DNA from 3 places in the Agrobacterium sp. 22094 genome. Region 2 is predicted to be linked to each of the others. Evidence: predicted binding sites of a transcription regulator. Region 2 holds the regulator's gene; each other region holds the start of a gene.
What was found. The regulator LexA, encoded in region 2, represses DNA repair genes until DNA is damaged. The targets are predictions, from matches to a motif close to TGTTCNNNNTGTGTTCNG.
Positions count from the first base shown of each region.

Region 1: the regulator LexA is predicted to act here: its motif matches at 4,694-4,711, upstream of ACTJK5_RS02940 (putative DNA modification/repair radical SAM protein).
Region 3: the regulator LexA is predicted to act here: its motif matches at 3,914-3,931, upstream of ACTJK5_RS11420 (DNA recombination protein RmuC).

Region 1 is NZ_JBQEPX010000001.1:602,379-612,044, reverse strand. It holds gene carB (carbamoyl-phosphate synthase large subunit) at 1-930, shown strand, start outside; gene ACTJK5_RS02950 (YfdX family protein) at 1,021-1,806, opposite strand; gene ACTJK5_RS02945 (UdgX family uracil-DNA binding protein) at 2,006-3,457, opposite strand; gene ACTJK5_RS02940 (putative DNA modification/repair radical SAM protein) at 3,457-4,689, opposite strand; gene greA (transcription elongation factor GreA) at 4,911-5,387, shown strand; gene ACTJK5_RS02930 (glycosyltransferase family 4 protein) at 5,420-6,469, shown strand; gene ACTJK5_RS02925 (glycosyltransferase) at 6,546-7,589, opposite strand; gene ACTJK5_RS02920 (glycosyltransferase family 25 protein) at 7,642-8,433, opposite strand; gene ACTJK5_RS02915 (glycosyltransferase) at 8,444-9,478, opposite strand; gene ACTJK5_RS02910 (glycosyltransferase family 25 protein) at 9,629-9,666, opposite strand, start outside.
Region 2 is NZ_JBQEPX010000001.1:935,488-945,153, reverse strand. It holds gene ACTJK5_RS04500 (GNAT family N-acetyltransferase) at 1-60, shown strand, start outside; gene ACTJK5_RS04495 (HIT family protein) at 80-499, shown strand; gene eno (phosphopyruvate hydratase) at 629-1,903, opposite strand; gene kdsA (3-deoxy-8-phosphooctulonate synthase) at 2,121-2,969, opposite strand; gene ACTJK5_RS04480 (hypothetical protein) at 3,092-3,655, opposite strand; gene lexA (transcriptional repressor LexA) at 4,012-4,737, shown strand; gene ACTJK5_RS04470 (hypothetical protein) at 4,731-4,988, opposite strand; gene ACTJK5_RS04465 (GFA family protein) at 5,080-5,478, opposite strand; gene ACTJK5_RS04460 (glutathione S-transferase family protein) at 5,740-6,429, shown strand; gene ACTJK5_RS04455 (ComEC/Rec2 family competence protein) at 6,440-8,920, opposite strand; gene gltA (citrate synthase) at 9,179-9,666, shown strand, end outside.
Region 3 is NZ_JBQEPX010000001.1:2,328,866-2,338,531, reverse strand. It holds gene trmB (tRNA (guanosine(46)-N7)-methyltransferase TrmB) at 1-92, shown strand, start outside; gene ACTJK5_RS11435 (DeoR/GlpR family DNA-binding transcription regulator) at 95-850, opposite strand; gene ACTJK5_RS11430 (NUDIX domain-containing protein) at 950-1,537, shown strand; gene ACTJK5_RS11425 (ribokinase) at 1,570-2,469, opposite strand; gene ACTJK5_RS11420 (DNA recombination protein RmuC) at 2,690-3,886, opposite strand; gene def (peptide deformylase) at 4,027-4,539, shown strand; gene fmt (methionyl-tRNA formyltransferase) at 4,591-5,523, shown strand; gene truA (tRNA pseudouridine(38-40) synthase TruA) at 5,527-6,327, shown strand; gene ACTJK5_RS11400 (hypothetical protein) at 6,345-6,941, opposite strand; gene dapE (succinyl-diaminopimelate desuccinylase) at 6,925-8,121, opposite strand; gene dapD (2,3,4,5-tetrahydropyridine-2,6-dicarboxylate N-succinyltransferase) at 8,273-9,127, opposite strand; gene ACTJK5_RS11385 (LOG family protein) at 9,274-9,666, shown strand, end outside.

The sequences.
Region 1 (9,666 bases), 330 kb from region 2:
TGCGACGGTGAAAGCGTCTTCGTCTCCGGCATCATGGAGCATATCGAGGAAGCCGGCATCCACTCGGGCGACTCTGCCTGCTCGCTGCCTGCACGCTCGCTCTCGCCCGAAACGCTGGATGAACTGGAACGCCAGACGGCAGCACTTGCCAAGGCGCTGAAGGTCGGCGGCCTGATGAACGTGCAATACGCCATCAAGGACGGCACCATCTACGTTCTGGAAGTCAACCCGCGCGCGTCGCGTACCGTGCCCTTCGTCGCCAAGACCATCGGCGCGCCGATTGCCAAGATCGCAGCCCGCGTCATGGCGGGTGAGAAGCTCGATGCGGCGATCGCCGCTTACGGCGAGAAGCCCGATCCACGCAACCTGAAGCACATCGCCGTCAAGGAAGCCGTCTTCCCCTTCGCCCGCTTCCCCGGCGTTGACATTCTGCTCGGACCGGAAATGCGTTCCACCGGCGAAGTCATCGGTCTCGACACCGATTTCGCGCTAGCATTCGCCAAGTCGCAGTTGGGTGCTGGTGTCGACCTGCCGCGCTCCGGCACGGTGTTCGTCTCGGTCCGCGATCAGGACAAAGAAGGCGTTCTGCCAGCGATCCGCATTCTGGTGGAAGCAGGCTTCAAGGTTCTGGCAACCGGCGGCACGCAGCGTTTCCTCGCGGAGCAAGGCATCGCAGCCGAGAAGATCAACAAGGTGCAGGAAGGTCGCCCGCACATTGAGGATGGCATCCGCAACCGTCAGGTCCAGCTGGTCATCAACACCACCGACAGCAACAAGGCGATCTCCGACTCCAAGTCGCTGCGCCGCGCAACGCTGATGCAGAAGGTGCCCTACTACACCACCATGGCCGGTGCGGAAGCCGCAGCCCTTGCCATCAAGGCGCTGAAGGCCGGCAATCTCGAAGTGAAGCCGCTGCAGAGCTATTTCTAAGGCACCGTTTCCGTTCGAAAGGTAAAGTGTTCAAAACAAAGGCCTCCCCAACCGGGGAGGCCATTTTCGTTGCAGTATGTGGAAGGGCAATTAGCCCTTTGGAGCAGCGGCCTTGTCCGTCGAAGGCGTGACCGCTGCGGCATTGGCAGGCTTTTCTGCCTTTGCCTTGTAAGGCTGACCGTAGATATCGACGATGTTAAGCATCGCATTATCCGTCACATCCTTCAGCACCGCATTGGCTTCATAGAACTTGCCCTGGTTGATCAGGTCGGCAGCCTTGCCAACATCGGTGACCGTCTGATTGAGCGGTAGGGCGGCGGTGATGAACTCGACATCGACATCCGCGACAGCGAGCTTCTCAAGCGCACCCTGGCGATCGGAGGTCTTCAGGCTCTTGTTGGCTTCGGTGATGGCCGCGACCTTTTCAGGCGTTGCCTTGAAGTCCTCACCGAGCGTCAACTGCGAGTCGACTGGCAGCCATTGGATGGGCGTCGCAGATGCGGGCTTTGCATCCGCCTTCGCATCACCGGCAACGGGTGCCTTGGTCGGTTTCGTCAGATCCGCTTCAGCCTTCATGAAGACTGCTTCGTCCTTGGAGGCCTTCTGCAGCTCGTCCTTCGCCTTGTTGATAAAGGTCTTGGCCTCATCCGGCTTCGCGTTGAAGATTGCCAGGCGTGTTGCCTGAATGTCGGCCAAGGCCTGTGCGCCGTCCTGGGAGAGACGACCAACATCCTTGTCGATGGCCTTATTCGGAACAACAGCGCCCTTGGTTTCCGTCTGCGCTGCAGTTGTCGATGCAGCTTCGGCAGTGTAAGCAATTCCGCCGAGCATAGTACCGGCAACAAGAATAACAGCAAGATTATTACGAATATACATGATACAAATCCTTTTATGAATTCCACATACAACATCCTAACCATCGTTGGATGTTGATGCTGATTAAACTCCCAAAAATGGAGATAGTCGCATTACAATTACTTCATGAACGGCTTTTAATGTTTAGAAACAGCGCATTTTCGAAAAGGACGAACTGTTCTACTGCGGCAGCAAGAACCAAACGCGGGTACGCTTCACCTCACGCTTCGGACAATCGCCGCACGGCGCGCAAGTCTTCGACGAAGAGCGCCCTCTCCTGCGCCTGACGTGCCGGGTCGGGAATTCTAAGCAGGTAGGATGGATGCACCGTGGCAAAGAGGATGCGTGAATTCTCCATGGGGATCGGCCGGCTGCGAACGCTCGAAAGCGTCTCTTTCATCCCCGTCAAAGCATAAACCGCCGTCGCCCCCATGGCGACGATGAGCTTGGGCTGAACGAGATCGATCTCCCGCGTCAACCACCAACGGCAACGCTCAACCTCACCGGCATTGGGTCTTTGGTGAATGCGTTTCTTGCCCCGCGCCTCATATTTGAAATGCTTGACCGCGTTCGTCACATAGAGCGATTGACGCTCAATCCCAGTCTCCCCCAGGACCTGATCGAACACCCTACCCGCTGGACCGATAAAGGGTCGCCCGGCTAAATCCTCGTGATCTCCCGGCTGCTCTCCGACGATCATCACCTGCGCCTTCTCGGGCCCTTCGCCGAAGACGGTTTGCGTTGCGGCACAATGCAGCGGGCACATCTGACAGCTTTGAGCTTCGCGCTTCACGCCAGCGAGCGTATTTGCATCCAGCAGCACTTCCTGTGGCTTGGCTCCGGCCGCCGCCTGGATACGATGGTGAAACATCTGCGGCTCGGTCGCAGCCTTGGCCGCCATGCCAAGCACGCGCGCCTCCGCGCCGATGACAAGTTCCGGGATAAGATCGGCCTCTGGCAGGTTCTTCCAATACTTCTTCGGCATTTCCGCCGTCATGGCTTTGATCTTCAGCCGCGCCGGATTGAAGATATTGGCATAGTATGTGCGCCACAACTCATCCGTTTCATCGGAAATATCCGGCCGCTCCGCCGGCTCTCGCGACGTCTCAAGCAACTGACCATTCCACCGCGCAGACCCTTTCGGGGTTGCAATCAGCCAATCCATGTCGTTGAAGCGCCGCTGGAAGAACGGCGCCTTTCGCTCGACAATGAAATGATCCGGCTCGAACCACGCAATAAAGCAGCGCCGTGCCTGCGCGCCCTCGCCCGGCACTTCCTTGAAACGGACGAAGGCGGTCATCTTGTGACTGTCGCGACGGACGGATTTCTCCATCTGCCGGGCCGCTTGAACATCCGGATCGGCCTTGATCTGCAACAGCGCCCGGTCCTGCTGCAGCCGCCACAGGAGACGATACAGCAAAGAAAAGCGCGCCGGATCGCTGTGGCAGATAATCGCTTCCGCCAACGGCAGAAAGGCCGATGGAACCGTGATCTGCGCTGGTGTCTTCGCCACCGGTAGAGAGGCCTGCTGCTCGAAATCAAGACGCGTGCCGCGGTCGCTCTTCAAGCGCCAATCCACATCGCTCGGTGCCACACTCGCCGCAAGAAGCGAACGCGCGGCATCGCGCCATTCGCCGAAATTGCCCCTGCCTTCTAGCTCGACCGCATACATCACAGCAACGACAACTGTTCCGGTGGCGGTGTGAACATGGCGCGCAGGTCGGGCCGCTCGGTCAACTTGCCCGGCGTCCAGCCATCCGCGACGACAAACGCCTTCACCTTTTTCAGCGATACGCCAAAGCGCGCCAGATCTTCCAAGCGCAGCCTCCGAAAGCGGCGGGAGGACAGGATGGAGTTCACCGTCTTCACGCCGAACCCAGGCACGCGCAGCAGCATCTCTCTCTCACCCGAATTAACATCGACAGGAAACTTCTGGCGGTTGCCGAGCGCCCAGGCGAGCTTGGGATCGATATCGAGATCGAGCATGCCGTTCTGCTGCGTCGAAGTAATCTCGCCAATGTCGAAGCCGTAGAAACGGTAGAGCCAATCGGCTTGATACAGCCTGTGCTCGCGCATCAAGGGCGGCTTGATGAGCGGCAGGTTTTTCGACGAATCGGGAATGGGGCTGAAGGCGGAGTAATAGACGCGCCGCAGGCCATAGCTTCCGTAAAGCCGCGCGCTGGTCGAGAGAATCGTGCCGTCGTCAGCGCCATCGGCACCGACAATCATCTGCGTGCTCTGCCCTGCTGGCGCGAAAGTCTTGACCCGCTTCGTCTTCAGCGTCGGCTCGCCCGCTTCTTCGATCTTCAGCCGAATATCCGCCATGGAGCGACGAATATTGCCTGGCTGCTTTTCCGGCGCGAACTTGCCAATTCCGCTATCGGTCGGGAGTTCGATATTGATCGAGAGACGATCGGCATAAAGCCCCGCTTCTTCGATCAAATGCGGCGATGCTTCAGGGATGGACTTCAGGTGGATATAACCCCGGAAGCCGTGAGTGACGCGCAACTCCTTTGCTACGCGCACCAGCTCCTCCATCGTGTGGTCCGAAGAGCGAATGATGCCGGAAGAAAGAAACAGACCCTCGATGTAGTTTCGCCGGTAAAACTCCAGCGTCAGCCACACGACCTCTTCCACGGTAAAGCGTGCGCGTTCGACATTGCTGGACGAACGATTGATGCAATAGGCACAATCATAAATGCAGAAATTGGTCAGAAGAATCTTTAAAAGCGAGATACAACGACCATCCGGCGCATAGGCATGGCAGATGCCCGAACCCTCCGTCGACCCCAGCCCGCCGCTTTGCGCCGAGTTGCGTCTCGAGGTCCCGCTGGACGCGCAGGAGGCGTCATACTTCGCTGCATCGGAGAGAACTGCAAGCCGCTCTTTGATTGACTTCTTCATAGTATGTTCTCTATATGTTCCAATGACGAAAGTCAAATCACAAGCGGAGCACGTTGAAAATGCTTGTTTTTTACGGGCCTTTTAATTTGCTGGCATTTCAGGATGCTCTTCTGATATAGTCCGACAAATTGTGATTTTGACATGGTTCCGAAGTTTTGCTCCGGAACCTGTTTCTTTTTGTGTCTGCGACTACCGCGGTGCGAATGTGAAGGAATAAAAAGATGGTAGAAAAAGTACCGATGACCCAGGGCGGTTACGTCAAGTTGCAGGAAGAACTTCGCTGGCGTCAGCAGGAAGAGCGCCCGCGCATCATCGAGGCGATCGCCGAAGCGCGCGCCCATGGCGACCTGTCGGAAAATGCCGAGTATCACGCCGCCAAGGAAGCGCAGAGCCACAATGAAGGCCGCATCTCCGAGCTCGAAGATCTGACCGCCCGCGCCGAGATCATCGATCTCTCCAAGATGTCCGGTTCCAAGATCAAGTTTGGCGCCACCGTCAAGCTCATCGATGAAGACACCGATGAAGAAAAGACCTATCAGATTGTTGGCGATCAGGAAGCCGACGTGAAGGAAGGTCGCATTTCGATTTCCTCTCCCATTGCCCGCGCCCTGATCGGCAAGGAAGTGGGCGACAGCATTGAAGTGAATGCGCCTGGCGGCTCGCGCGGCTACGAGATCCTGTCCGTCAACTGGAACTGAAATCCCCCGCTCCCGTTGCGAGACTTCAAGACTTGCCCCATGTCGATCTGAGAGATGTCCGCGTCCTTACGCCAAACTTCAAGCGCAGGCTCTCGGGCGTGACATCCACGATCATTCAGCTCGTGCCGGTGCAGAACCGGCTCGGGCAGAAGATCGCCGTCATCGGCCCCGGCCTGCCCGAAAGCCTGCCATATGTGCGCTTCCGCGATCTGTGGCGGCTCTGGCAAAACGGTCCGGCAGGCAGAGCGCGGGTCTGGCATGCGCGCCGCAATATAGAGATGCTGCCGGCCATCATCATGCGCGACATTCTGCGCATGAAGTTGAAGATCGTCTTCACCTCCGCCTCGCAGCGCAGGCACACCGGTTGGACCAAATTTCTGATTTCCAGAATGGACGGTGTGATTGCCACCAATAGCCAGACGGCCTCCTATCTGGACGTACCGAGCACGGTCATCATGCACGGGATCGACACCGATCGCTTCTCCCCGCCCACCGATAAGGCTGAAGCAAAGGTCGCACGCGGCCTCGATCCTCAGCGCAAATATGCCGGCTGCTTCGGCCGTACACGGCATCAGAAGGGTACCGATCTCTTCGTTGACACGATGATCCGCGTTCTGCCAGACCACCCGCAATGGTCGGCCATCGTTGCAGGACGCGCGACAGGTCCGCATGTGGATTTCGAGAATGGCTTGAAGGAAAGAGTGCGAGCCGCAGGTCTTGCCGACCGCATCCTCTTCGTCGGAGAGCATACCAACATCAACGAATGGTACCGCGCGCTCGACCTCTTCATCGCCCCCCAGCGCTGGGAAGGATTTGGCCTCACCCCTCTGGAAGCGATGTCGACGGGTGTACCCGTGATCGCCACGGATGTCGGCGCCTTTCCGGAATTGGTGCGCGAAGGCGAAACCGGCACCGTCATTGGCCGCGATGATCTCGATGCAATGGTTGAAGCGACCAAGGGCTTCTTAAGCGATACAGAGATGATGCAGCATAGAAGTGCAGTTGCACGCCGGACGACAGTGGAGAATTTCGCGCTTGAAGGTGAAGCCCGGTCTCTCGGCGACATCTATGCGCGCGTTTAGACAGCCGAATATCGCTTTTCCGATCGCAACACTGGACAGCGCCGTCCCAGCCTGAGCTGAAACAGCGCGACCGCCTTCATCGCCTGCCGCTACGCAATTCCTCGAAGAATTCCAGATATTGATCGACGATCCGCTCTGCGGAAAAGCGTGCGGCCAATTGCTCTCGCCCACCTTGAACCAGCTTCGCTCGAAGCTCGGGCGACCCTTGCAGACGCAAGAGCGCCTGCGCCATACCCTCGACATCGTCGATCTCGGTGAAGAGAGCGCTTTCCTCATGCGTCGCAGCCCAGGACGGCCCTTCGGTTTTGGTGGACACCACAGCCACTTCCGCCTTCCAGCCTTCGAGTAGCACGTTGCCAAGCGGCTCCTGTCGGCTCGGCACGCAGAACATATCCGCCGCCTTGATATAGGCCGCCGGCTCCGAAACCCAGCCGATGAAGCGGACACGATCGGGAATCCCAAGCTCTTGCACCAACCGCTCCAGATCGGCTCTATCGGGGCCATCTCCAACCAGCCAGAGCCAGAGGTGAGGCGTCGCCGCGACCGCGCGCAGCAAGGTATCGAAACCCTTGGTCGGAACGAAGCGGCCAAGACCGCAAACCAGAGGAACATCGTCCGGCGTCGAAAAATCCGACCGCTTGACCACGGAAGTGCCGACCTCGCCCGGAAAATTGGAAATAATCGTCGTCTTACCCTGCCAGCCGAGTGTACGGCAGTGTTCGATGACGTTGGGCGCATTGCCGACGATAGCATCGGTGTTGCCGAAATAGCGGACGTGGTGCGGATAGTCTCCCAGACGCACAACGCGTATGGCGTGACCAGCGTCCGGCATCAGCCGCGCCGTCGGCGCACGCCACCCCATCACCACATCGGTTGGCCACTGCTTCATGGATCGCTTCAGCAACTGCGTGCGCAGCCACCAGTTGGGCCAGCGGCGAAGATAGTAACCCTCATGCACCGTCCCCCGATCGTCAAGTTCGTGACGCCATGTCACGCCCGGCCGGATTGCAAATTGCTGCTCTATGCCACGCTCGTGAAAAGCGCGGGTGAGGCGTAGGAAAAACTGCTCGGTGCCGCCATCCGTGCCGAATTGCAGATGAAATATCCGCTTCACGCTCATCGTAACGCACTTTCTCGGGCTTGGACTGTAAGGTGACTGTAACGGCTCGAACTCACGAAAAATACTTCCGCTTGGTGGCGATCAGCTTGTCCACCATAAGCCGCCGCTGTTTGCGCAGACCATAAAGGAAGCTGCGGGCATTACGGCTTCTCGATATCTTTCCGGGATGCGCAATATCGCTGACCGCATCGGTGGTGGACACCGGCCTTGGAAAGAAAGAATAGCCGCCGCCAACCCGGGTGATCCAATGGCGGAAGAAGTTATCAACCGGCGCGAAGATCACACGGTGTCCATCGACGAACTCCTGCGCACCTTTCCTCGACCAGAGAATGGCGCCTGTCGTCATCGGAAAATAGTGTGCGGAGCAAAGAGTAAATATATTTTTCCCGAAGCTCATGGTCTTCAGTGGACGGAAGATTTTAAGCTTCTCATTGCCCATGTTCACGATCCGCCACTCGGGATCATGCGCATTGAGAAAACCGATCGTTTCCGTCACGATCGCCTGCAGGGCTTCATGCGGTGCGGCGTCATCTTCGATCACGAGGCAGTAGGATCTGTCCGTCCGAAGAAACGCCTTCGCCGCATTCAAGTGACTGTAATAGCAGCCGATTTCGCCACCAACCAACTCGCGGCCCATATAGCGTCTGGCAGCCGCGGCATCATAATCGGCAACAGTATCGAGGGACAGCTTGCGCCCATCGAAAGCCGAGAGACGCTCGAATGCGACACCGGCTTTCTCAAGCGACGCCGACACCTGTGAGAAACGCTCCGTGCTGCCATCCAGATTGATGACGTAGCAGCAGAAATCGGCATTCAGCGCGATGTCGTTTGAGTTGGAGACCATCAATAACGTCCTATCGTTTCATCTGCTTGAACAGATCGAGATAGGCATCCACCACCGCATCCTTGCGGAAATCGGCGTCGAGCCTTGCCCTGCCCTGCTCTCGCAGTTTCGCCGCCAGTTGATCGTCTGTGCGGATACGATTGATCGCCGCAAGGGTGCCATCCACATCGTCGATGTCACACATGAGCGCATCTTCGCCATCCCGGATGAACCAGGACGGCCCTTCGGAACGGGTGGAGACCACCGGCACATCCGCCTGCCAGGCTTCGAGCACCACATTGCCAAGCGGCTCATGGCGCGATGGCATAACGAAGATCGAGCCCGCGGCAACATAATCCATCGGCTCTTCGACCCAGCCGGTGAAGCGGGTGCGGTCTGCCATGCCCAATTCCTGCACCAGTTGCTCCATCTCGGCCCGTTTGTCGCCTTCGCCGATCAGCCACAGCCAGGCATCGGGAATCTGCGCCACGGCCTTGATCAGGACATCGAACCCCTTGCGCCGGATGAACCGTCCGGTACCCACAACGAGGAAGGCATCTTCCGGAGTACCCATGCTGGCACGCGATACCGGCTTGATGGTGGTCTCACGAACGAAATTGGAGACGACCTTGACCGGCTTCGTCCAGCCCAATTGCACGCAGGCCTCGGCAATACCGGGCGCATTGGCGACAATAAGATCGTTGTTACGAAAATTCTTCAAATGACGGGGATAATCGCCAAGCCGCGTCAGCCGCACGCTGTTGCCATGTGCTGGAACAAGCCGCGAGGAGCGCGACATCCAGGCCATGACGACATCCGGCTTCCATTCGCGCATGATTTTGTTCACCTGCCAGCGAAGCCAAAGCGCCTTTGGCGAGATGCGGCGATACTCGCTTTCGATGGTGGGACCAAGGGCCGCGATCTCGTCACGCCAGATGCGGCCCGGACGCACGATAAAGCGCTGCTCGATCCCACGATCGCCAAAAGCCGTTGCCAGATTGACGAAGAAGCGCTCGGCACCGCCCTCCTTGCCGAAATGCATGTGAAGAATTCTTTCGGCACTCATCCAATATCGCTCCGCACCCGGCCAATGCTTAAGCGCTATATAACCGCGTCCGATAATAGTCCACGTGACTTATAGGGCAAAAGCGTGCTTGGCGGCCTTGCGCACAATAAAGGTAGCCAGAAACTGAAGCTTACGCAGACCAAATGACCGTCAGGGCGCGGAATCTTTCCAGAAAATCTCTCTGATGG
Region 2 (9,666 bases):
GACTATCTTGAAGACCATAGCCCGTTTCGCAAAGGCGAACGGCAGGAAGACGACGACTAAAGTTTTGAGGGAGCAGCCCGTGACAGCCTACGATGACAACAACATCTTCGCAAAAATCCTCCGGGGTGAAATCCCGTGCGTCAAGGTCTACGAAGACGACCATACACTGGCCTTCATGGACGTGATGCCCCAGGCCCCGGGTCACCTGCTGGTGATCCCGAAGACCGGCTCGCGCAATATTCTCGATGCCGATCCAGACGTGCTGACAAAGACGATCCCCGTCGTCCAGAAGCTCGCCGTCGCCGCCAAGGAAGCCTTCGATGCTGATGGCATCTACGTAGCGCAGTTCAACGAGCCCGCCGCTGGCCAGACGGTGTTCCACCTGCACTTCCACATCGTACCGCGCAAGGACGGAGAGCCTTTGAAGCCCCATAGCGGCGCGATGGCGGATTTGGAGATGCTGAAGGCTCACGCAGAGAAGATCAAACAGGCCCTGTAAGGCGCGCTCCCGACCCGTCGACCGTCGAGAACAAATACCGCATCGCTGACACAAAAAACCCGCCGAGGCCATCGGCGGGTTTTCTATTATTAGGGCCTATGGAAAGCCCCCAAAATATCACAGCTCAAATCAGCTGCGAAGAATGGAGCGGCCAGCGTAAGCAGCCTGCGGACCCAGCATCTCTTCGATACGGATCAGCTGGTTGTACTTCGCCAGACGGTCGGAGCGCGACAGCGAGCCGGTCTTGATCTGACCGCAGTTGGTGGCAACCGCGAGATCGGCAATCGTGGAGTCTTCCGTTTCACCCGAACGGTGAGACATGACCGCCGTGTAGCGTGCCTTGTGCGCCGTCTCGACAGCGTCGAGCGTCTCGGTCAGAGAACCGATCTGGTTGACCTTGACGAGGATGGAGTTGGCAACGCCCATCTTGATGCCGTCACGCAGACGCGCGGAGTTGGTAACGAAGAGGTCGTCGCCGACGAGCTGTACCTTGGAGCCGATCTTGTCAGTCAGGTACTTCCAGCCTTCCCAATCGTCTTCTGCCATGCCGTCTTCGATGGAAATGATCGGGTACTTGCCCGCGAGTTCCGCGAGGTAATCAGCCATGGCTTCCGGCTCGAGCGTGCGGCCTTCGCCTTCCATCTCGTACTTGCCGTTCTTGAAGAACTCGGTCGAGGCGCAGTCGAGAGCAAGAGCGACGTCATCGCCCGGCTTGTAGCCTGCCTTTTCAACCGACTTCATGATGAAGTCCAGCGCTTCCGGCGCGCTCTTCAGGCCTGGCGCGAAACCGCCTTCGTCGCCGACATTGGTGTTGTGACCCTGCGCTGCCAGTTCCTTCTTCAGCACATGGAAGATTTCAGCGCCGATGCGCACCGCGTCACGAATGCTTTCCGCGCCGACTGGCATGATCATGAATTCCTGGAAATCGATCGGGTTGTCGGCATGCGCGCCGCCATTGATGATGTTCATCATCGGAACGGGCAGCAGGTGGGCGTTCGGGCCACCGACATACCGATAGAGTGGCAGGCCGGTTGTTTCGGCAGCAGCCTTGGCAACGGCCAGAGATACGCCGAGGATGGCGTTTGCGCCGAGGCGAGACTTGTTCGGCGTCCCATCAAGCGCAATCAGCGTCTGGTCGATGTGGATCTGGCTTTCGGCGTCGAAGCCGCCAAGCGCATCAAAGATCTCGGTGTTGACGGCCTCGACGGCCTTTTCAACGCCCTTGCCGCCATAGCGCTGTCCGCCATCGCGCAGCTCGACTGCCTCGTGAGCGCCGGTGGATGCGCCCGATGGAACGGCAGCGCGACCGAAGGAGCCGTCTTCGAGGTACACGTCGACCTCGACCGTGGGGTTGCCACGGCTATCGAGGATTTCGCGTGCGATGATGTCGGTAATGGCTGTCATGGTCTCTCCCTTGGGACTGGAACAGATGAATTTCAGTCGCTTGTCTTAGAGCGCATCGGCAAAACTGTGAAGCCGTTTTCGAGCCGGACGGCGGATAAGCGATTCTGAAAAGTGTGAAAGGTCATTGCAACTTCGCTGTAGACGAAGCGTGAGAAATTACAATGACGACGCCCAGCATCAGGCGTCGCCCAACCTATAAAAATCGATTAGGCCAAAATCAGGCGGCCTTGGCGATAGCGTCAAACGCCAGAAGCTTCTCCAGAAGCTTCGGCATATCCTTCAGATGAACCATGTTGGGGCCGTCGGAAGGGGCATTGTCCGGGTCTTCATGGGTCTCGACAAACAGTCCGGCAATGCCGACGGCCACGGCTGCGCGCGACAATGTCTCGACGAATTCGCGCTGACCACCCGTCGACCCACCCTGCCCGCCTGGCTGCTGCACGGAATGCGTCGCATCGAACACCACCGGCGCACCGAGCGAGGCCATAATCGGCAACGAGCGCATGTCGGAGACAAGCGTGTTATAGCCGAAAGATGCGCCGCGTTCGCAGAGCAGAACGTTCGGATTGCCGCTCTCGTTGAGCTTTGCCAGCACGTTCTTCATGTCCCAGGGCGCCAGGAACTGGCCTTTCTTCACATTGATCACGCGACCGGTCTTTGCGGCGGCGATCAGAAGATCGGTCTGGCGACTGAGGAAGGCCGGGATTTGCAGGACATCGACGGTTTCGGCGACAATGGCGCACTGCTCTTCCGTATGGATGTCGGTCAGGACAGGGAAGCCATATTCCTTCTTGAGATCGGCAAAGATCTCCATGGCCTTGTCGAGACCGATGCCACGCTGTCCGGAGAGCGATGTGCGGTTGGCCTTGTCGAAGGATGACTTATAGACAAGCCCGATGCCGAGCTTGCCGCAAAGCTCATGCAGCGTGCCGGCAATCATGAAAGCGTGGTCGCGGCTTTCCATCTGGCACGGACCGGCGATCAGCGAAAACCGCTCTGTGTTGGAGAAGGCGACAGCGCCTTTGCCTTCGCCAGCGACCACTTTCAAATTGTTCTTCAAAGTCATCTCATTCCTCACGACACATGCGCCGGACATCGCCGGCAACCGCTTAATTTGCGATGTTGCACAGGCATTAGCAGCAAGCGCGCCATGTGTCACGAGATGAGGGAGCACCAACCGCTTGCCCTTTAGCCGGCATTCGCCTTCCGGACGACATCGGGATTGGCCTCGGAAGACTGCACGAACGGCCCGACTGCGCGCACCGCGTCGGAAAATCCAGCACTTCCCTTCAGCCCTTCCAATTCTTCGGGCTTGAAGCCTTGAGTCAGCAACATGCGATAAACGTTCTCGCTGTTCTCACCACCGGCGGAAACCCAAGCCGGTAGCGATGCCTCCCAGGCCTTCTTCTCACGCTGGTTTCGGTCGGCAACGATTGCAAGCTTGATCAGTCCACCGATCGGAATGGGAATGCCGTTCACCGCAAGATCGGGGATGAAGCTCGCCGGATGAACGCCGCCAAGCGCGTGATTTTTCAGGATCCGTGCACAGTTATTGTCGCGCGTCGGCTCCTTGTTCTGCGAAACGCGCTTCTGATTGAGTTGAACGATGAGCTTGCAATTGGCCATCGTCGTGTTCAGCAGCAACCGGTCATACTCCTTGCGCTTCAAAGCTTCCGGTGAATTGGGATCGAGGGTCTGGCAACCGGCCAGCGCAATCAGCATTCCGATAAGGGTAAATCTAACGAGCTTCATAAAAATGTCCCTGCCCCGAAAAAACGCTGCAAGGCAGCGCCGTAGAGCTACGATAACTTTGTTGATAATGCTTCGAATGGCTTGGCCTTCATACCACAGGATGACCGGATCGTGTGATCCTCGAAGCAGCTTGTAGATACCCGCAAAAATGAAATCATCAACCTGGAGAGGAAAAAGACGCCCAACACCGTAAAGAAGCTATGAACTTCTACCATTGCGCGGATAACAGGACTGCGAATTGATGAGGCGGAGACGTTTGCGGAATTTTAAGGGATTGCAGAACACATATGGAACATATAGTGTTCGTTCTGTATTTGTTTCGCGAATCTTCGCCACGTATTCCAAGGGTTTTCTTCATGCTCACGCGCAAACAGCAGGAACTGCTTCTTTTCATTCATGAGCGAATGAAAGAGTCCGGCGTGCCGCCATCTTTCGATGAGATGAAAGATGCCCTCGACCTCGCCTCGAAATCCGGCATCCATCGGCTGATTACCGCTTTGGAAGAACGCGGCTTCATCCGCCGCTTGCCGAACAGGGCAAGAGCCCTGGAAGTCATCAAGCTTCCGGAAGCCTATTCCGCACCCGCACAGAAGCCGCCGCGCGGTTTTTCGCCAAGCGTGATCGAGGGCAGCCTCGGAAAAGCCAAACCGCCTGAGCCGGCTCCCGCGCCGAAGCCAGCAAACGATCAGATCTCCTCCGCTGTCACCGTTCCTGTGATGGGACGCATCGCCGCCGGTGTGCCGATCTCCGCTATCCAGAACAACACCCACGATGTTGTCGTACCCGTCGATATGCTGGGCACGGGCGAGCATTATGCGCTTGAGGTCAAGGGTGACTCGATGATCGAGGCTGGCATCTTCGATGGTGACACCGTCATCATCCGCAACGGCAGCACCGCCAACCCCGGCGATATCATCGTCGCACTGGTGGATGATGAAGAAGCCACCTTGAAGCGCTTCCGCCGCAAGGGTGCTTCCATCGCCCTGGAGGCCGCGAACCCAGCCTATGAGACCCGCATCTTCGGACCGGATCGGGTAAAGATTCAGGGCAAGCTGGTCGGTCTCATTCGTCGCTATCACTGAGCGAACGATAGTCGGCTCAGACTGGCTGCCTGTGCTCTTGCAGAGGCAAGACGCGCAGACCTCGTTGGCAGATGCGGCGATGTGCTGCCTCTGATCGCGCCGAGGTCTCGACGCTGGTTCTCTTCGTCTTCGTCTTCGTCTTCGTCTTTCTCGTTATCCTCATTCTCGATCCGAGGATGAGGAAAAGATTGGCGGATGGTCGGGTGCATGCCGATCATGGCCTTCGAACGGCGGCAATCTTTCAGTGCCACCGACAAGCGCCCTCGCCCGTCGCTTCTAAGAGCAGGACTTACAGACGCGGCTAATCCACCTCGCGGCTACCATCCGACAAGGTGGACAGTCTCACCGCCCCTTTTCCGTTCTGCCTGTCGATTCCCGGTCCCGCTCATATTGGCGCAATGCCGGGAAATCCGGCAGCCAAGCCTCACGGCGGACCGTCCAAAGCTCGTAGGTCGGCTCGAACTGATCTGGTGAATCCAGAGAACCGAGATTGACCTCGATTTCGTCGTCGCTTTTTCCGAAGACCGGCGATCCGCAGTTGGGACAGAAGAAGCGGCCATTATAGCTGCGTATTTCTCCTTCGATGGTCACGGCATCCTGCGGGAAGATGGCGGATGCGTGGAAGAGCGCGCCGTGGTGCTTGCGACAATCCATGCAGTGACAAATCCCGATACGATAGGGCTCACCGACTATCGAAAGCCTCACGCTGCCGCAGGCACAACCGCCAGATTTCATGTTCATCTCGACCGCTCCATTTGCTTGACGCCTTCCCATCAAACCGCGACGAACCGATGAAGTTCATTCTGCTTCTGTTTTCGGAAAGGTGAGAGCGGCGAACGCATCAATTCATATGATATCTGACATGACAGACTCGGCCTGTATGTCCTCTCGCTCATGCGTTAGGACGATGGACAGAGAAATAACATTCGCACTTTTGCACCGCATGGACGCTTTTGCTGATCGCATGCGATTCAAGTGGCCGTATCACCAGAAGGAGACAACATGTACGATCTTTACATCGCCAACAAGAACTACTCCTCCTGGTCTCTCCGGCCTTGGGTGCTGATGCGGACATTGGAGATTCCCTTCAAAGAGAATCTCGTCCCGTTCAACGATCCCGATCCCAAGCATGGCTTCACGCACTTCTCCCCCACAGGCAAGGTGCCCTGCCTCGTGGATGGCGATGTCACCATCTGGGACTCGCTTGCAATCATCGAGTACCTGGCGGAACGGCATGATGGTGTTTGGGCTGAGGATGCCAAAGCGCGGGCTTGGTCGCGCTCGGCATCCGCGGAGATGCATTCCGGCTTCCAATCGCTGCGCAATCTACACCCGATGAGTGTAGGTTTGCGGATCAGACCGGTTCCGGCAACCGAGGCGCTCCGCAAGGATATCGCGCGTATCGACGCGCTATGGCAGCAGGGCCTCGACACCTTCGGCGGGCCGTTTCTGGCCGGCATCAATTTCACCGCCGTCGACGCGTTCTTCTGCCCCGTCGCGTTTCGCTTCCAGACTTACGGCACAGCACTCTCGCCAGCGGCGGAGGCTTACAAGACCCAACTCCTTGGCTTGCCGGCGATCAGGGAGTGGGAGGAGGCAGCGATCCGGGAGCCGTGGCGCGACTTGGAGCATGAAGAGGAAGCGCGGGCGTCTGGCGAGATTATCGAAGACCGCCGCTCCGCAGCAGATTGAAGCAAAAGACTTACTGCCCGGCCGCCAGCATCGTCTCGATATGCGGCGGCATCGCGCCGTCGGAGGTCTTGCTGCGCCAGTCATAGGCGCGGTGAATCGACCAGGGTCTGGCAACGTCTTGCATCGCCGCGCGCGCAGTTGCGACGGGCGCTCCGGCCTCATTCAACCAGAGTTCCAGCGAGCCTGTCTTTCGCAATGTTGTGGCGCTGATCAGCAGCGCGCCCGAGCGACAGTTTGAAAACGGCACGAAACGCGACGTCACGACGATGTCCGCCAGATCGCAGGCTGTACCGGTCAACGCCGTATTAGAAATGACCGCGACTTTGACGCCGCTCTGATGACGTCCAGCACACCAGGCATTTTTCTGGCAAGAGAAGCCATTCGTCCGCTCGAAAGCCAGAATCATCTTGTCGCGAGCTTCTTGCTTCTGCTGATCGGTGAGAACAGCCGGGCGGCGTGACCTTGGCTCTGCCGTGTCCTCGCGCTCACCCGCCTTGTCGTCATCCAGCATGACAGGGGCCACATGCTTATCCGGCAGCGGCACCGCCCTCGCCCACTGCTCAACCACGAAACCCTTCGCCTGGCGCTTGGTCGTCGCAACGAATTGATCCGTGCGAAATGCGACGAGGACACCATCCTCGTAGATCAATAAATCCGGCTTTGCTTTGTTCTGCTCAAGCGGCACCAGAAGGAGACCAGCCAGAATCAGGGGAAGCCCCAAGAGCGCGAGGTGGGTCCGTAGCAAGGTGAGAAGAAGAAATCCGACCGTCGAGACGGCCAGAAACCATGGGTGCTGCCGCCCGATCGTGGCATCTCCGCCCCAACTGGAGACGGTGTTGGCAATGTCGATCACCATCGCCATGCCGTAACCCATCAGCTTCAGGAAGGGTGCATCCAGGCCAAAAGGCATGAGAAGCATGGCAATCAGTGCAGACGGCATGACGATGATCGACATGACGGGCATTGCGGCAAGATTGGCGGCCAGTCCGTAGGTGGTGATGCGGTGGAAATGCTCGATCGAGTAGATCGCAGTCGAGACACCCCCAATCAACGAGGTGATGACGACACCGCCGATCACGGCACTCGCTTTCGACGAGGCCACGATCCATAAGGGCGGGCGCGCGATGAAGAGGCGCTCACGATTGGCCCGGCATCTGCTCCAGAAGGAATAGGCCGCAACCAGTGCCAGCGTTGCGGCAAAGGACATCTGGAAACTCGGACCCATGATTTCATGTGGCGAAACCGCGATGATGACGATTGCGGCAAGGGCGACATTGCGCAGACTGATCGACGGCCGGTTGACGAGAACAGCTGCCAGCATGATCGACATCATCAACCATGCCCGCTCGGCAGAGACGGCAAAGCCTGAAATCAGATAATAGGCGAATGTCATCAACAGCGCGGCAAAGGCGGAGATCTTCTTGACGGGATAGCGCTGCGAAAACCCTGGAAACAGGCTGAACACCATACGCATACCGACGAAGAAGATGCCCGATGCCAGTGCCATGTTTAGCCCGGAAATGGCAACGATATGGGCGAGCCCCGACACGCGCAAAGCTTCCATCGTCTCGCTGGAGATCGCGCGCCGCTCATCCGTGATGATCGAAGCCGCAAAAGCACCCGCATCGCCGCCAATGACGCTGCGGATTCGTTCGGCAATAGCGGAGCGCAGTGCGTAGAGCCGCGAACCCGCTGTTTCGAGCCAGCCCGCTTCGTCCGTCGTTGCGGCCTGCGTCGGTAGAGCCTTTGGCGCGCTGTAGAAAAATCCTGTCGCACCGATCCCATCGAAATACGCGGAAAAGGCAAAGTCGTTGAGGCCCGGCAATGCCGGCCCGGATGGTGGCGAAAGGCGCGCCTTGCCGGTGATGCCTGAACCGACAGCGATCGGTTGTCCGCGACTGCGCGAGAGGACGGATATCCGATTTGGCAGACGTGTCAGCGAAGGTCCACTCGTCGAAGTCAGGGCGATCGTGTAGCGCCAGTAGCCCTTGGCATCCACCTCCCGCCGCTCCACTTTGCCGGTGATTGTCGTCGTCACGGCACTGTCCAAGACTGTGGTCCCAACGCGGCGCGTCTCCCAATTTGCCAGCAACATGCCGAGCAGCAGAAGTGCAAGCGTTGCCAACACGAAGGACAGTGCGTTCTGTCGGTGCCGCGTGATGATGGCGACCGGGATGACGCAAAGGCCAAACACAAGCAGAACGACATCGGATGGCGGAGAGGCGAGAGAAAACCACAGTGCCGCGCCCGCGCCGACCAGCACGGGGATGAAAAGGAAGTCCTGCCGGTATTGAAGCTCCTCGGTGACGCAACGCGATAAGGTCGATTGCAATCGCTGCGCAAAGCCTTGAGGCGCAGGACTCGGTGGAGCAAAGAGTAGGACATCCGTATTGGTAAGAGCAGCGGGCGCATTGATGCCGTCGAGCTCCACCTTCACAGGCGTGCCCGTCTCCAGCAAGCGGAACTGCTGCCGTTCCCCGTAGTCGTTCAAGTGCCGCCCCTCGGTCCCTTAGGGCCAATTTGCAGCCTTGCGATTCGGATTGCAATCCAGCGCGCAGATTAAGGAAGCATTGACTTAAAACGAAACAGTAAAGTGGCAAAACCGATCAGAACGGCTTATTCCAATTCTGCGATGCACAATTTGCCTTTTGGATAGCTTGGCATCGTCGCGCGGATCATATAGCTAAATCCGTGACGCTTAATTGGCCGATGCGTCAACCCGCATCGCCTGCATATTCGGAGGTATGGTATGACGGAAAAAAGCGCTACAGTGACCCTCGGCGACAAGACGGTCGATCTTCCTGTACGAGAAGGTACGATTGGCCCGCGCGTCGTCGATATCGGCACCCTGTACAAACACACCGGCTCCTTCACCTACGACCCCGGTTTCACCTCGACCGCTTCGTGCGAATCCAAAATCACCTATATCGATGGTGACGAAGGCGTTCTGCTGCACCGCGGTTATCCGATCGAGCAGCTTGCCGAACAGGGCGACTTCCTCGAGACCTGCTACCTGCTGCTTTACGGCGAACTGCCGACGACCGCGCAGAAGAAGGACTTCGACACCCGTGTGACGCGTCACACCATGGTGCATGAACAGATGAGCCGCTTCTTCACCGGCTATCGTCGCGACGCCCACCCAATGGCTGTCATGTGCGGTACGGTCGGCGCCCTCTCCGCCTTCTACCACGACTCGACCGACATCACCGATCCGCACCAGCGCATGGTCGCGTCTCT
Region 3 (9,666 bases), 1.4 Mb from region 2:
CGCCTTACGACAATTGGCCGGGTACCCGCTACGAGAACAAGGCCAAGCGCGAGGGGCGGAGCTCCGCCTACCTCACCTTCCTCAAAGTCTGACGTCAGACCTTCACGATCGCCGGTCCTGCTGTCCTGTAGGGCTTCAGCAGCTTGTCCGGCAGGTCGGCATCCACAACCAGAGTGTCAAGCTTGCCAAGGGGCAGGATGATATAGGGCGAAGCAGCGCCGATCTTGTCCTCCGTCGCAACCAGGATAGTCTCTGCGCATTGTCGGGCGATCAACCTTTTGATTGCTGCTTCTTCGCGGTTCCCAGTGGTCGCGCCGGTCTCTGGATGGACGCCCGTCGCGCCAAGGAAGAACAGGTCGGCGTGGATGCCCGAAATGGCCTCGGCGCTCACAGCACCCATCGAAACGATCGAGTGCTTGAAAAGCCGCCCGCCGATCAACTCCACCTCGACGACCGGATGATGCGCCAGTTCCACGGCGATGCTTGGACTATGGGTGATGATGGTCGCCTGTAGGGTCTGCGGCAGATGGCGGGCAAGCTGGAGATTGGTGGTGCCGCCGTCGAGGAAGACGATTTGTCCCGGCTTGATCAACGCGGCTGCTGCCCGGGCAAGCTTCTCCTTCGCCGAGGAAGCCATCTGTTCGCGCACACGATATTCGGCAACCGCAGGTGAGGATGGCAGCGCGCCACCATGGACCCTCTGTAACAGACCGTCCTTGGCAAGTTCACGCAGATCGCGGCGTATCGTGTCTTCGGAGACACCAAGTTCTTCGGCGAAGCTCTTCGCAACGATTCTGCCGTCCCGCTGTAGGACTTGCTGAATGAGCGTCTTTCGTTCCGATGTCAGCATCCACCCAATCCTCTGCACGAATTTTCTTGACTCTGCATGAAATTGCACGAAATTGCGCGTATGTCCACAACCGGTCAACTCCAGCCACAGGGAAGTTTCATGAGCATCGCGCATCGCATCAACGTCGAGGACGTCAAGGTTCTCTCAAACGACTGGTACCTTCTGAAGAAGACCACCTTTTCCTTTCTCCGGGAGGATGGCACCTGGCAAAAGCAATCGCGCGAAACCTATGATCGCGGCAATGGCGCGACGATCCTGCTTTATGACAAGGAGCGCCGAACGGTGATCCTGACGAGACAGTTCCGCTATCCCGCCTTCGTCAACGGCCATGACGACCTTCTGATCGAAACGCCAGCGGGTCTTCTGGACAATGCCGAACCGGAAGCGCGCATCCGGACGGAGACGGAGGAGGAAACCGGCTTCAAGGTACGCGATGTGCGCCAGGTTTTCGATGCGTTCATGAGCCCTGGTTCCGTCACCGAGAGGCTACACTTCTTCGTCGGCGAGTATCAGCCCGGCGACCGAACATCGGCCGGCGGCGGAAATGAAGACGAGGGCGAGGATATTGCCGTCATGGAAATCGGGATCGATGAAGCGATGAGCATGATCGCCTCAGGGGCCATTCGCGACGGCAAGACGATCATGCTTTTGCAATACGCCGCCCTCAACCTGTTCAAGGATGCTTGATCGGGTTGAGGATAGGAAGAGACTTTATAGTCTCAGAGCTTTGCATCCACATCAGCAGCGGTGGGGATAGACGGCTGGGCGCCCTCACGGGTGCAGGCCAGCGAACCGGCGACAGCGGCACGGCGCAGCGCCTTTTCGAAGTCCATTCCGGCATCGAGGCTTGCGGCGAGATAGCCGCAGAAGGTGTCGCCAGCGCCCACCGTATCGACCGGCTCGATCTTCAGGCCCATGGCTTTGAAGAGCTTGCCATTGCGAATAGCGATCACGCCGTCCGCACCGAGCGTGACGATCAGCGTCTGGCCCGTTTCCGCGTGAAGCGCGCTCAACTCCTTCTCCCGATTGGAAGAGGACAGCCCGTTCTTGCCGATCAACAACTCGAACTCGGTCTCATTGGCGATAACGATATTGGCAAGCTTGGAAAGACGGGCGGCATCGGCTGTCAAAGGAGCCGTGTTGATGATCGTCGTCACGCGCTTCGCTTTGGCGGCCTTCAGCGAGGTCTCGATCGCATCGGCCGGAATTTCAAATTGCAGCATCAGCGTGTCGCCCTCGGCCATCTCCGAGACGGCGCGCTCTGCATCCTGCGGCGAGACCGTACCATTGGCCGCGGGAATAACCGAGATCATGTTCTCGCCACCCTCGCCAATCAGGATCACGGCCGTTCCAGTGGGTTCGGCCACTGTCTTCAGCAGCGAGAGATCGGTCCGGGCGTCACGCAGCAGCGTGAGTGCGGGGGCTGCAAAGGTGTCGTCACCAATAGCACCCGCCATCTTGACGTCCGCTCCGGCGCGTCGTGCGGCCAGCGCCTGATTGGCGCCCTTGCCACCAGCGGCCGTGGAAAAGCTTTTGCCGGTCACCGTCTCGCCTGGCTTCGGAAGACGGTCGGAGGTGGCGACGAGATCCATGTTGATGGAGCCGAAAACAGTAATCATGCGAGGCTGATCCAAAAGGCAAAGACGTTAACAATGCCGATAGTGCTACAGCATCGGCCCGAAAATCGGAATCGATTTTTGGAAAGCACGATGCGTAGATTGAAAGAAGATAGAGCGTCCTTTGTGCGTCTAAAAAGACGCACCGCGCTCTAGCGCATCGGGATCGAAATCGGAAATCGATTTTGCAATGGCGGCGACGTTCGTTTGATTTCAGCGCCGCCTACTCGTCATCCACCACGCGCAGCTTGGCAGCACCTGCGCGCGCATCGGCAATGCGGCGCATATGCTCCACCTCCGAATGCGGGATCTCCTTGGTGGTAGTGGAAAAATCGAGGCTCTCGATCTTGTCGCCACGCGCCAGAACCTTTTCCGACGAGGTCAGCATCATCTCGACATCGCGCTGCGCTTGGCCGAAATGCGTTTGGAGCTTACGGGTGCGCTCATCCAGGCGCCGCACATCGTCCATCAACAGCGCCACTTCACCCTGGATCAGATGGGCCTGCTCCCGCATTCGTTGGTCCTTCAGGACTGACTGGATAACCTGGATCGAAAGCATCAATAGCGATGGTGAAACAATCACCACCCGGGAGCGGTGAGCACGCTGCACCAGAAATTCGAAATGCTGGTGAATATCGGCGAAGATCGATTCCGACGGCACGAAGATGAAGGCGGTATCCTGCGTCTCGCCAGGAATGAGATACTTCTCCGACACATCGCGAATATGCACTTCCATGTCCCGGCGGAACTGCTGGGTCGCAGCGCGCTTGGCTTCCGGAGATTCATCCGCCTTCAGGGCATTCCAGGCTTCCAGCGGAAACTTGGCGTCGATCACCAGCACCGGCGCATTGTTCGGCATCTTGATCGTGCAGTCTGGCCGAAAGCCGTTCGAAAGTGTGGGTTGAAGCTGGTAGGTGCCAGAAGGCAGCGCATCGGCAATCAGCGCTTCCATGCGCGCCTGGCCGAAGGCGCCACGGGTCTGCTTGTTGGAAAGGATCGCCTGCAGCCCGATCACATCCTTGGCAAGATCCTGAATATTGCCTTGCGCAGCATCGATGACGGCAAGGCGCTCCTGCAGCTTGCTGAGGTTCTCATGGGTCGAGCGGGTCTGTTCCGTCAGCGTCGTTCCGAGGCGCTGCGACATGCCATCCAATCGCTCATTCAGCGTCTGGCTCATTTCGTTCTGGCGCGCGGAAAAGGCATCCGCCATGGCGGCGATACGACCTTGCAGCTCGGTCTGGGTCTTCAGAAGTTCGGTCAGTTCTTCCCGTGGCTGATCCGGCGCTGCCGGTTTGCGCAAAAGAAAGAGGACGGCCAGCAGCCCGGCAAAGCCCAGAAAGAAGAGGAGCGTGCCGACCGAAATGTTGAGCGCTCCGACGCTGAAAGCCGTTTGACCGAGGCCGCTGAGATCGATGTTCATAACGCAATCTAACAGAGTTATTCTGATTCGTACAAAACAAGAACATGTCCGCGGCAAAAATGAGTCGGCTATCCAGTATCAGCGTTGAATCGACCGTATTTTTTCATTTCCTCGGCTGATGAGATGGGTTATGGGAAGCCATGACGATCAAGCCTCTTATCATTTTGCCCGATCCGCTGCTGCGCCAGCAATCCAAGCCTGTCGAGACGGTGGATTCGGAAATCCAGCGCCTGGCAGACGACATGCTGGAGACCATGTATGACGCGCCGGGCATCGGTCTGGCCGCGATCCAGATTGGCGTTGCGCGCCGGATGCTGGTGATCGACCTCTCGCGCGACGATGAGGAAAACAAGCCGCAGGTTTTCATCAATCCGGAGATCCTCAAAGTATCGGACGATGTCTCGACCTATGAAGAGGGCTGCCTCTCCATCCCCGATTACTACGCCGAAGTCGAACGTCCGGCCTCTTTGACGGTTGGATATGTGGATCGCGACGGCAAGCGGCAGACGATCGAGGCCGATGGTCTTCTTGCTACCTGCCTGCAGCACGAAATCGACCATCTGAACGGCGTGCTCTTCATCGACCACATCTCGCGACTGAAGCGTGACATGGTCATCAAGAAATTCACCAAGCTGGCCCGCGCCAAGGTCTGATCCGGCTGGCCGATAGGCCGCCCGGTACCAGCAGCAGGGCAGGGGGCAACAATGGCTCTTCGCATTATATTCATGGGAACGCCGGAGTTTTCGGTCCCCACGCTGCGCGCTCTGAAAGAGGCGGGCCATCAAGTGGTGGCGGTCTATACGCAGCCGCCGCGCCCAGGCGGTCGCCGTGGACTGGACCTGCAAAAATCCCCCGTGCATCAGGCTGCAGAGCTTTTGGGGATTCCGGTTCTGACCCCGTTGAATTTCAAGGCGGACGAAGATCGACAGCAATTTGCCGCGTTCGATGCCGATGTCGCGGTGGTCGTTGCCTATGGTCTTCTACTGCCTGAGGCCATTTTGAATGGCACACGCCTTGGCTGCTACAACGGCCACGCATCCCTTCTGCCCCGCTGGCGCGGTGCGGCCCCCATCCAGCGCGCCATCATGGCGGGCGATGCCGAAACAGGCATGATGGTGATGAAGATGGAAAAGGGGCTGGACACCGGCCCCGTGGCGCTGACAGCCCGCGTTCCCATCGATGAGAACATGACGGCCGGCGAGTTGCATGACGCGCTGATGCTGAAAGGCGCCCGGTTGATGCGTGACGCCATGGCAAAGCTCGAGAATGACGATCTGCCGCTGACGGTGCAGGCCGAGGAGGGCGTTCTCTACGCCGCCAAGATCGACAAGGCGGAAACACGGATCGATTTCTCCCGCCAATCGCAGGACGTCCACAACCACATTCGTGGGCTGGCACCCTTTCCCGGTGCGTGGTTCGAACTGGAGATCGGCGGCAAGCCGGAACGCGTCAAGGTCTTGGCAAGCGAGCGGGTCGAAGGAATGGGCGAGGCAGGCTCCGTTCTTGACGACCAATTGACGATTGCCTGCGCCAGCGGTGCAGTGCGTCTCCTAAAGTTGCAGAAGGCGGGCGGTAAGCCGATGCTGGCTGCGGACTTCCTGCGCGGAACGCCCGTTGCCATCGTAACGAGGCTGTAGCCGATGCCGCGTTTTCGCATGAGCGTCGAATATGACGGCACGCCCTATGTTGGCTGGCAGAGGCAGGACAATGGCAGGTCGGTTCAGGGCGCACTCGAAGCGGCCGTCCTGTCGCTGACGGGCGAGAAGGTCGGCATTCGCGGCGCGGGCAGAACCGACTCCGGCGTGCATGCGGTGGGTCAGGTCACCCATGTGGATCTTGCGCGCGATTGGCAGCCCTACAAGCTTCGCAATGCGCTGAATGCTCATCTGGCAATGGCAGGCGACTCCGTCTCTGTGCTCGACGTGGCAGCGGTGACGGAGGATTTCGACGCCCGCTTTTCTGCGATCCGCCGCCACTATCTCTACCGCATCATCTCGCGTAAATCGCGCCTGGCGCTGGAGTACAAGCGCGCCTGGTGGGTGTCGAAAGACCTCGACCATGAGAGAATGCATGCGGCCGCGCAGATGCTGGTTGGGCGGCATGACTTCACCACTTTCCGCTCAGTGCATTGCCAGGCCAACAGTCCCGTGCGCACGCTGGACAGGCTCGATGTGACACGCACTGGCGACCTGATTGAGATCCGCGCAACGGCGCAGAGCTTCCTGCATAACCAGATTCGCTCCTTCGCCGGTACGCTGAAGATGGCAGGCGAGGGCGCCATGACGCCCGATGATGTCCGTGCTGCACTCGAGGCGCGGGACCGCAAGGCCTGCGGCCCGGTCGCGCCGCCGGAAGGCCTCTACTTCATGCAGGTGGATTATCCCCACGTCATACCGCCGCGACAGCCGCGGACAGGTGCGGCAGAGGGCGGCGAAGTCTGACTTTAAGCCTCCGATGATCAGGTCGGGTAGACGCCAAGAAAGCGCTGCAGCAGTTCCGACAGGATCATCCCGGGTACAAGCAGGGTCATAACCAATGCCGTTACCAGGAGCGGCTGGTCGCGCACGAAAAACCGCACGATCCTCGAGAAGGTGAAGACGAGCGTCAGCAGCAGCGCAAACCAGAGGATTGCGACAAGCCCGTGCAAGGAGGGCAGGAGCAGCGCGATCAGGATCAGCAACGAATAGGCGTAGGAGAATGGCACCGACAACCAGTTTGCTACCACGATAATCGCTTGAAACTTGCCTCTCGCTCCAAAGGCATAAAGCAGCACCCCGATCAGGATCAGCGGCACCATCCAGCAGATCGCTTCGACGATGGCGAGACGGATGAAGAAGATCGCGCCCGTATGAACGCCTTCCGGCAGTCCGGATAGATAGGCTTCATGCCACCAGTACCATGAAAGCGCCATGGAGGGCAGGCACCAGAGCGCCGCGTAGAAGGAGCGAAGCAAGCCGCGATCGCTGATATCGAGAAGCCGCAAGCCTTCCGTGTTGCCGAGAAACAGCAACCACAATCCGCGCAGATAGATGGCAACTTCACTGAGTGGCGGCATGGCCGAACCAGCGTCCGATGAAGGTTTCATAGATGCGTGTCAGCGTTTCGAGGTCCGCAACCGCGACACGCTCATCGACCATATGCATCGTTTGCCCGACGAGACCAAACTCCACTACGGGGCAATAGTCTTTGATGAAGCGCGCATCGGAGGTGCCGCCGGTGGTCGAAAGCTTCGGCTCCAGACCCGTGACATCGGCCACCGCGCCCGAAAGCGAGGAGATCAGCGCGTTGTTGCGGGTCAGGAAGACATGGCTCGGCCGATCAGCCCAGACGATCTCGTAATTGACGGGTGTCCGATCCGGACGAAGCGCGCCGTCAGCGGCAGCCGCATCCAGACGACGGATGATCTCGGCCCGCAGCGTGTCCGCAGTCCAGGTGTCGTTGAAACGGATATTGAAGGACGCCGTCGCTCTGGCCGGAATGACGTTGGTTGCGGCGTTACCCGTATCAATCGTCGTTACTTCCAGATTGGAAGGCTGGAAATTGTCGGTGCCGTTGTCGAAAGGCGGGTCCATCAGCGCTTGCGTCAATTGCAGCATGCCGCGAATGGGATTGTCGGCAAGATGCGGATAGGCAGCATGGCCTTGGACGCCATGGACGGTGATGCGGCCGGAGAGCGAACCCCGGCGGCCGATCTTGATCATGTCGCCGAGCTGGTCCGGATTGGTCGGCTCGCCGACAACGCAGGCATCCCAGCGCTCTCCCTTGGCGGCGGCCCATTCCAGAAGCTTCGAGGTGCCGTTGATCGACGGACCTTCCTCATCGCCGGTAATCAGGAAGGATACCGAGCCCTGCGGCTTGCCATGCTTTTCGATATGACGGGCAATCGCTGCGACGAAGCAGGCTATGCCACCCTTCATGTCGACAGCGCCGCGGCCATACATCTCGCCGCCAGCAATTTCCGCGGCAAAGGGCGGATGGCTCCAGGAAGCTTCATCGCCCACCGGTACGACATCGGTATGCCCCGCAAACATCAGATGCGGTCCATCGGTGCCAAGGCGCGCGTAGAGATTTTCCACGTCCGGCGTGCCATCTTCAGTCGCGACCATCCGGTCCACCGCAAAGCCGAGCGGCGAGAGCAGGTTATCGAGCAGGCTGAGCGCCCCGCCTTCTGCAGGCGTGACCGAAGGGCAGCGGATGAGGGCGGCAAGATTGGAGACGGGATCGGTGGCGTTCATGGGCTGTCTACTCTCTGCCGCTTCTACTCTTAAAGCGTGTCGCGATCTTTCAGATTCGCTCCCTACGCTTTAAGTCCTTGTTTTGTCGCATGTCGTTACCGCAAAACCGCTGCACACTTTTGCGCGACATGCTTTAGCCGGTCTTCTTACTTCAATCGCGCAGCAGTTCGTTGATACCGGTCTTTGAGCGCGTCTTTTCGTCGACAGTCTTGACGATGACGGCGCAGTAGAGGCCAGGGCCAGGCTCGCCATTCGGGAAGGGCTTGCCAGGCATGGTGCCGGCCACCACGACGGAGTAGGGCGGGACTTCGCCGTAGAAGATTTTGCCGGTCGCGCGGTTCACGATCTTGGTGGACTTGCCGATATAGACACCCATGCCCAGCACCGAGCCCTCACGGATGATGCAGCCTTCGACGACTTCCGAACGGGCGCCGATGAAGCAATTGTCTTCGATGATGGTGGGACCAGCCTGCAGCGGCTCGAGCACGCCGCCAATGCCGACGCCACCGGAAAGATGGACGTGCTTGCCGATCTGCGCGCAGGAGCCGACGGTTGCCCACGTATCGACCATGGTGCCTTCATCGACATAGGCGCCGAGATTGACGAAGGACGGCATCAGCACGACGTTCTTCGCCACATAGGCGGAGCGACGAACCACGGCATTCGGCACAGCGCGGAAGCCGGCAGCGCGAAACTGGTTTTCACCCCAGTTTTCGAACTTGGAGGGCACCTTGTCCCACCAGGTGGATTCGCCTGGGCCACCGGTTACGATTTCCATGTCGTTGAGGCGGAAGGAGAGCAGGACGGCTTTCTTCAGCCACTGGTTCACCTTCCAGTTGCCATTGGCCTCACGCTCGGCCACGCGGGCCTCGCCAGCGTCGAGAAGATTGAGCGAGGTCTCGACCGCATCGCGAATTTCACCGTTCGTGGAGGTGTTCACGCCGTCGCGGTTTTCGAATGCGGTTTCGATGATGCTTTCGAGGGTGCCGAGATCCGAGCTGCTCATGAGAATTCCTTAAACTTCGCTGACTATCGTCATTTCAGGGAAACATCCGCACCGCTGGCCGGACACGGTCAATTGCTCTAAGCGAGTGTTTCAAGTGCGTCAATGCGATTTGGGCGATTTGACGCAAGCATCGGAAAGGCATGGAAATGGCGAAACTGAAAAACGGCAAGCTGCGGCGCAAAGACGAGGTTTGGGACCCGCTGAAAAACAGTTCGGACGACAAGCACCAGGCCGAAGTCATCCCTAAGACACCGCAAAGCGCCTCGCCCTCCTATCGCCTTGCCTATACCGATACCGACTTCCTATGCCGGGAAGAATTGCGCCCGATCCGCCTTCAACTCGAACTGTTGAAGCCTGAGATGATCCTCTCCGAACGCGGCATCAAATCGACGGTGGTGATGTTCGGCGGTGCGCGCATCCCAGAGCCCGGTGCTGCCGCGTGGGCGGCGCGCAACGAGACCCAGAAACAGAACCTCGAAGCAGCCTCGGTCTATTATGACGAGGCACGCAAATTCGCGCAGCTCTGTGCTGTCGAAGCG